Streptomyces sp. SN-593: one gene and its partner. The protein of the gene in region 1 interacts with the protein of each later gene in a pairwise test. Links are inferred from orthologs where the notes say so. Each region holds a gene or a part of one and is shown in the gene's direction. Other genes may lie near its edges. The genes, in order: RVR_RS10805 and RVR_RS26795.

Region 1 (3,302 bases):
GGCGGAGGGGGTACGAGCGCTCATGGGCCCCATTCTCCCCGATACCGCAGAGGTGTACGGACACCGCTCGGCCGACCGGTGCCCGCACCCGTCGCGCGGGGCCGGCCGGCCGCCGCGGGCGGTGAGGCGCCGGAAACGCGGAGGCAACACGAAACACCGGGGAAACACGGACGTCCACTTCCGGTAACGCGCACGTCGGACGCTCGTGCGAGTGCCGCGACCGAAGGGACCCCTCGTGCTGCTCTCGCCCACCGGCCACCCCGCCTCGCCCACCGCGCTCCTGGCGGCCGGCGCGCGGCACGCCCACCCGGCGGTGATCAGCGCCGGCGACACCGCGTGGCTGCTGGCGGCCACCGCGCTGGTGCTGCTGATGACGCCCGGCCTCGCGCTCTTCTACGGCGGGATGGTCCGCAGCAAGAGCGTGCTCAACATGCTGATGATGAGCTTCGTGTCGATCGCGCTGGTCACCCTGGTGTGGCTGGTGGCCGGCTACACCCTGGCGTTCGGCCCGGACGCCGGCGGCCTGGGGCTGATCGGCGGCCTGGACCACCTCGGCATGCACGGCGTCGGACCGGCCGACGTCGTCGGCCACGTGCCGGCGCCGCTGTTCGCCGCGTTCGAGCTGTCGTTCGCGATCATCACCGCCGCGCTGATCAGCGGCGCGGTCGCGGACCGGGCCCGGTTCGGCGCGTGGGTGGTGTTCGTGCCGGTGTGGACGCTGGCCGTATACGTCCCCGTCGCGCACTGGGTGTTCGGCGCCGGCGGCTGGGTGGTGGCCGACCTGCACGCGCTGGACTTCGCCGGCGGCACCGTGGTCGAGGTCTGCTCCGGCGCCTCCGGGCTGGCGCTGGCACTGGTGCTCGGGCCGCGGCTGGGCTTCCGCAAGGACGCGATGCGCCCGCACAACCTGCCGCTGGTGGTGCTGGGCGCCGGGCTGCTGTGGTTCGGCTGGTTCGGCTTCAACGCCGGTTCCGCGCTGGGCGCGAACGGCCTGGCCGCGTCCGCGTTCCTCAACACCCAGGCCGCCGGCTGCGCCGGGCTGCTGGGATGGCTGGTGGTGGAGCGGCGCCGGGACGGCCACGCCACCACACTGGGCGCCGCGTCCGGCTCGGTGGCCGGCCTGGTCGCGATCACCCCGGCCTGCGGCAGCGTGGACCTGCTCGGCGCGGCCGTGGTGGGCCTGGCCGCCGGGGTGCTGTGCTCGTACGCGGTGAGCTGGAAGTTCCGCTGGGGCGTGGACGACTCGCTGGACGTGGTGGGCGTGCACCTGATGGGCGGCATCGCCGGCACCCTGCTGATCGGCCTGCTCGCGACCTCCGCCATGACCGGCGGCCCGCGCGGCCTGCTCTACGGCGGCGGCCTCGGCCAACTCGGTCGGCAGGCGGTGGCGGTGGCCGCGGTCGGGGCGTACGCGTTCGCGGTGACGTACGGCCTCGGGCGGGCGATCGAGCGGCTGATCGGCTTCCGGGCCAGCGAGGAGGAGGAGCGCACCGGCCTGGACCTGACCGTGCACGCCGAGACCGCCTACGATCACGGCGTACTCACCCACGGCATGGCGGGCGGGGCACCGTTCCCGGCGGGCGCCGGGCACCTCGTTCCGGCCGCGAAGGACAGGAGCCCACGGGCATGAAGCTGGTCACCGCCGTCATCAAGCCGTACAAGCTGGATGACGTGAAGACGGCGCTGCAGGAGATGGGCGTGCAGGGCCTGACCGTCACCGAGGCGAGCGGCTACGGGCGGCAGCGCGGGCACACCGAGGTGTACCGCGGCGCGGAGTACCGGGTGGACCTGGTGCCGAAGGCGCGGATCGAGGTGCTGGTGGAGGACGCGGAGGCGGACGCGGTGATCGACGCGCTGGTGGCCGCCGCGCGGACCGGGAGGATCGGCGACGGCAAGGTGTGGGCGGTGCCGGTGGAGACCACGGTGCGGGTGCGGACCGGGGAGCGCGGCCCGGACGCCCTGTAGGCGCGGGGCGACCGGGCGCCGGGGCCCGTCCGGGAGGCGGTCAGCCGGCGGTGACGGTGGCGCGGACGGCGCCGTCGGGGCCGGCCAGCAGCAGCGGGGTGTCCGGGCCGCCCAGGTCCCGGACGGCCGCGCGGTCGGCGTCCGACGCCTCCTCGGCCGCGGTGACCACGGCGGCGGCCTCCAGCGACCTCGCGCCGCTGGCCACGGCCATCGCGACCGCCGTCTGGAGGGCTGTCAGCCGCAGCGACGGGAGGTCCACGGTGCCGGCGACGTAGGTGCGGCCGGTCTCGTCGCGGACGGCGGCGCCCTCCGGCACGGAGTTGCGGGCCCGGGCGGAGCGGGCGAGCGTGAGGAGCTTGCGGTCCTCGGGGTTCTCGGGGGCGGCGGGCGGCGCGGTGGGATCGGCGGCTGCGGACGGCGTCTGCGACTCGGTCATACGCGCGATCATAGGACGCCCCGCCCCGCCGGCCGCGTCCACCCACGATCACCCTCCGTCCGTGGAAATGCGCGGAGCGGCACGGGCGCCCAGCCTCGTGGGATCAAACGCCCTCGTATGAGGAGATGTGGGTGATCCGACGATGGTGCTGCACATGCCCTTCGTCCTCGCACTCGCCGCGGCCACGTTCTTCCTGAGCCGCAAGGCCGGGCTCAAGGCGACCCACGCGGTGGTCTGCGGTGCCTTCGGCTTCTCCCTCGCCGACACCAGCCCGGCCACCTCCCTCCACTCCGCCGGCGCCGGCATGCTCGGCATGATCGGCGGCATCGGCCCCTGAGCCCGGCGCCGGGCCCCGACGGCCGTCGGACTTCCCGCCGAGCGACTGCCACCCACAACCTCTGGTTGTGACTCGGTGGACGGATGGTTGTTTGCCCGGGCGCCACCGCCCTTGCTTTCATGGCGCCGGTCAACGCGGGGTTGTACCGGTGACAGGGCGAGGGGGGCGCTGAGCATGGCGGGCGGCAGGGCGCAGGACGGCACGGCGGACGGGACCGATGCGGCGGACGCGGGGTCCACAGGGCCTGCGGGGGCCGCGGGAGCCGCGGCATCGTGCGGGACGGACCGGGGTGCGGGGAAGCCGCCGCCCCCCGCCACGCCGCCACCGCGGTCGCTGGGCCGCCCCTTCGGCTGGCTCTGGGCGGCCTACGCCGTCAGCGCCTACGGCACCGGGTTCGGGTTCGGCGCGTTCGCGCTGCTCGCGATCCTGGTGCTGCACGCCGGGGCCGGCGAGGTGTCCGCGCTGTCGGCCGCCGGGCTCGCGGTGGGCGCGGTGGCGGCGGTGCCGCTGGGCCCGTGGGTGGAGTTCCACCGCAAGCGGCCGGTGATGGTCGCGACGGACCTC
Region 2 (3,358 bases), 3.7 Mb from region 1 along the record:
GAGCACGCGGAGACCGCATACGACTTCACCGGAGTCGGCAGCGTCTCGCACGCGGCCCCCTCGGGCGTCGAGACCGTGACCAGGAAGGTGGACGCGTGAAGCTCATCACCGCCGTCGTCAAGCCGCACCGGCTCGACGAGATCAAGGAAGCCCTCCAGGCGTTCGGCGTCCAGGGCCTGACCGTCACCGAGGCCAGCGGCTACGGCCGCCAGCGCGGCCACACCGAGGTCTACCGGGGCGCGGAGTACACCGTCGACCTCGTGCCCAAGATCCGGATCGAGGTCCTCGTCGAGGACGCCGACGCCGACGAGCTCATCGAGGTCGTGGTCAAGGCGGCCCGAACGGGCAAGATCGGAGACGGGAAGGTGTGGAGCCTGCCGGTCGACACGGCCGTCCGGGTCCGCACCGGCGAGCGCGGCCCCGACGCGCTCTGACGACCCAGGGGATGCGACCGGGGGCGGGCGGGCGGTGCCACGCGGCCCCGCGCCCCAGGCGCGCGCCGGCGTGAGCCGGCCGGCCTCCGGCCGCACCCCGGGCCGCAGGCCCCGGCCACCCCGCGCCGCGGCCCGACCACGAGACAGCGGAGCACGAGTGACCGACAGCGTCGAAGCGGAAGGCCACGGCTACGCGGCGGCCCGGCTGCACCTCCTCACCGAGGAGGGGCGGTCCGGGCCGCCGCGCCGTGCCGCCCTGGCCACCCTCACGGACCGGTGGCTGGCCGGCCTGGCCACCGAGGCCGCCCGGGAGACCGGCACCACCGGCTGGGCACTGGTCGCGGTCGGCGGCTACGGCCGCGGCGAGCTGTCCCCGCGCAGCGACCTCGACCTGCTGCTCCTGCACGACTCCCCGCAGCCCGTCGCCCCCCTCGCCGACCGCCTCTGGTACCCGGTGTGGGACCTCGGACTCGCCCTCGACCACTCCGTCCGGACCCCGGAGGAGGCCCGCAAGACCGCCGCCGACGACCTGAAGGTCCAGCTCGGCCTGCTCGACGCGCGGCACGTCGCCGGCGACGCCGCCCTCACCTCCGCGCTGCGCAGCACCGTCCTCGCCGACTGGCGCAACCAGGCCCCGAAGCGGCTGCCCGAGCTGCGCGAGATGTGCGCCGAGCGCGCCGAGCGCCAGGGCGAGCTGTCGTACCTGCTCGAACCCGACCTCAAGGAGGCCCGCGGCGGCCTGCGCGACGCCACCGCACTGCGCGCCGTCGCCGCCTCCTGGCTCGCCGACGCCCCCCGCGAAGGGCTGGAAGAGGCCCGTACCCGGCTGCTCGACACCCGCGACGCCCTGCACCTGGTCACCGGCCGCGCCACCGACCGGCTCGCCCTCCAGGAGCAGGACCAGATCGCCGAGGCCCTCGACCTGCCCGACGCCGACGCCCTGCTGCGCCAGGTCTACGAGGCCGCCCGCCGCATCTCCTACGCCTCCGACGTGACCTGGCGCGAGGTCGCCCGGGTCCTGCGGGCCCGCGAGTCCCGCCCGCGCCGCCGCGGCCTGCTCGGGCGCGGCCGCACCCCCAGCTCCCAGACGGCCGCCGAGCGGGTCCCGCTCGCCGAGGGCGTCGTGGAGCAGGAGGGCGAGGCGGTCCTCGCGCTGGCCGCCAGGCCCGAGCGCGACCCCGTGCTGCCGCTGCGCGCGGCCGCCGCGGCCGCCCAGGCCGGCCTGCCGCTGTCCCTGCACGCGGTACGGCGCCTCGCGGCCGCCGCCCGGCCGCTGCCCGTGCCGTGGCCGGCCGAGGCCCGCGAGCAGCTCCTCACGCTGCTGGGGGCGGGCGAGTCCGCCGTACCGGTCTGGGAGGCCCTGGAGGCCGAGGGACTGGTCACCCGGCTCATCCCCGACTGGGAGCGGGTCCGCTGCCGGCCGCAGCGCAACGCCGTGCACCGCTTCACCGTCGACCGGCACCTGGTGGAGGCGGCCGTCCAGGCGTCCGGCCTCACCCGCCGGGTCGGCCGCCCCGACCTGCTGCTGACCGCGGCCCTCCTGCACGACATCGGCAAGGGCTGGCCCGGCGACCACAGCGAGGCGGGCGAGGTGATCGCCCGCGACGTCGCCGCCCGGATCGGCTTCGGGGCCGCCGACGCGGAGACCCTCGCCCTGCTGGTCCGCCACCACCTGCTGCTCATCGACACCGCGACCCGCCGCGACCTGGACGACCCCGAGACCGTCCGCACCGTCGCCGAGGCCGTCCGCGACACCTCCACCCTCGAACTGCTCGCCGCCCTCACCGAGGCGGACGCGCTGGCCACCGGGCCCGCCGCGTGGAGCACTTGGCGCGCCTCCCTGCTCGCCGACCTGGTGGAGCGGGTGGCCGGCGCCCTGGACACCGGGGACCTGCCCGACAGCGCCGACCGCGAGCCCACCGCCGAGGAGGAGCGGCTGGCGATCGAGGCGGCCCGCACCCGCGGCCCGGTCCTGGCCCTGCACGCCAGGGCCGAGCCGGAACCCGAGGGCGACGCGCAGGACGAGGCGCTCGGCGTCGAACTGCTCCTGGCGGTGCCCGACCGGCCCGGCCTGCTCGCGCACGCCGCCGGGGTGCTGGCACTGCACCGGCTCACCGTGCGCGCCGCCGACCTGCGCGCGGTCGATCCGGTGGGGGAGGGGCCCGTGGCGCTGCTGAGCTGGCGGGTGTCGGCGGAGTACGGCGCGCTGCCCGAGGCCGCGCGGCTGCGGGCCGACCTCGCCCGCGCCTTCGACGGCTCCCTCGACATCGAGGCGCGGCTCGCCGAGCGGGAGGCCGCCTACCCGCGGCGGCGCGGTGTGGTGCCGCCGCCGCCCCGGGTCACCATCGCCCCCGGGCACACCTCGCAGACCGCCACCGTGCTGGAGGTGCGCGCCCACGACGCCCCCGGCCTGCTGCACCGCATCGGCCTCGCGCTGACCGCGACCGCCGTCACGGTGCGCTCGGCGCGCATCTCCACCCTGGGCGCCAACGCGGTCGACGCCTTCTACCTCGTCGGGAAGGACGGCGACCCGCTCCCGCCGGCCCGCGCGGCCGAGGTGGCGCACCAGGTCGAGGCCGCCCTGCGGTGACCGCCGATTCCGGCGGCTTGCGCCCGGGGCCTCCGGACCGGCGCGCGGGGCGGATACCCTGGAAGGCGACTGTCCTAGCCCCCGACCCCTGAGGACCTGCGACCACCGTGTTCGACACTCTGTCTGATCGCCTCGCGAATACCTTCAAGAGCCTCCGGGGCAAGGGCCGCCTGAGCGAGGCGGACATCGACGCCACGGCACGCGACATCCGCATCGCGCTGCTGGAAGCCGACGTCGCGCTCCCGGCGGTGCGGGCCTTCATCGCCAACGTCAAGCAGCGGGCCCTGGGCGCCGAGGTCTCCCAGGCGCTGAACCCCGCGCAGCAGGTCATCAA

What was found.
Region 2: the proteins of RVR_RS10805 (region 1) and RVR_RS26795 interact in binary tests that used the Escherichia coli proteins (3 or more experiments, as listed by UniProt). The link is inferred for Streptomyces sp. SN-593 from one-to-one orthologs.

Annotation. Positions count from the first base shown.
Region 1 is NZ_AP018365.1:2,628,781-2,632,082, forward strand. What follows is about bases 300-3,295. They hold RVR_RS10805 (P-II family nitrogen regulator), read left to right. Parts: upstream 300-1,626; coding sequence 1,627-1,965; downstream 1,966-3,295. Other genes in these bases: RVR_RS10800 (ammonium transporter), read left to right, coding at 371-1,630; RVR_RS10810 (cytidine deaminase), read right to left, coding at 2,006-2,401; RVR_RS10815 (hypothetical protein), read left to right, coding at 2,529-2,738; RVR_RS10820 (MFS transporter), read left to right, coding at 2,913-3,295. Also shown: GTPase Era, read right to left, coding at 1-24; more of RVR_RS10820, read left to right, coding at 3,296-3,302. UniProt on the Escherichia coli protein: P-II indirectly controls the transcription of the glutamine synthetase gene (glnA). P-II prevents NR-II-catalyzed conversion of NR-I to NR-I-phosphate, the transcriptional activator of GlnA. When P-II is uridylylated to P-II-UMP, these events are reversed.
Region 2 is NZ_AP018365.1:6,283,249-6,286,606, forward strand. The notes cover bases 256-3,307. They hold RVR_RS26795 ([protein-PII] uridylyltransferase), read left to right. Parts: upstream 256-591; coding sequence 592-3,024; downstream 3,025-3,307. Other genes in these bases: RVR_RS26790 (P-II family nitrogen regulator), read left to right, coding at 256-434; ffh (signal recognition particle protein), read left to right, coding at 3,132-3,307. In the rest of the region: RVR_RS26785 (ammonium transporter), read left to right, coding at 1-99; more of RVR_RS26790, read left to right, coding at 96-255; more of ffh, read left to right, coding at 3,308-3,358.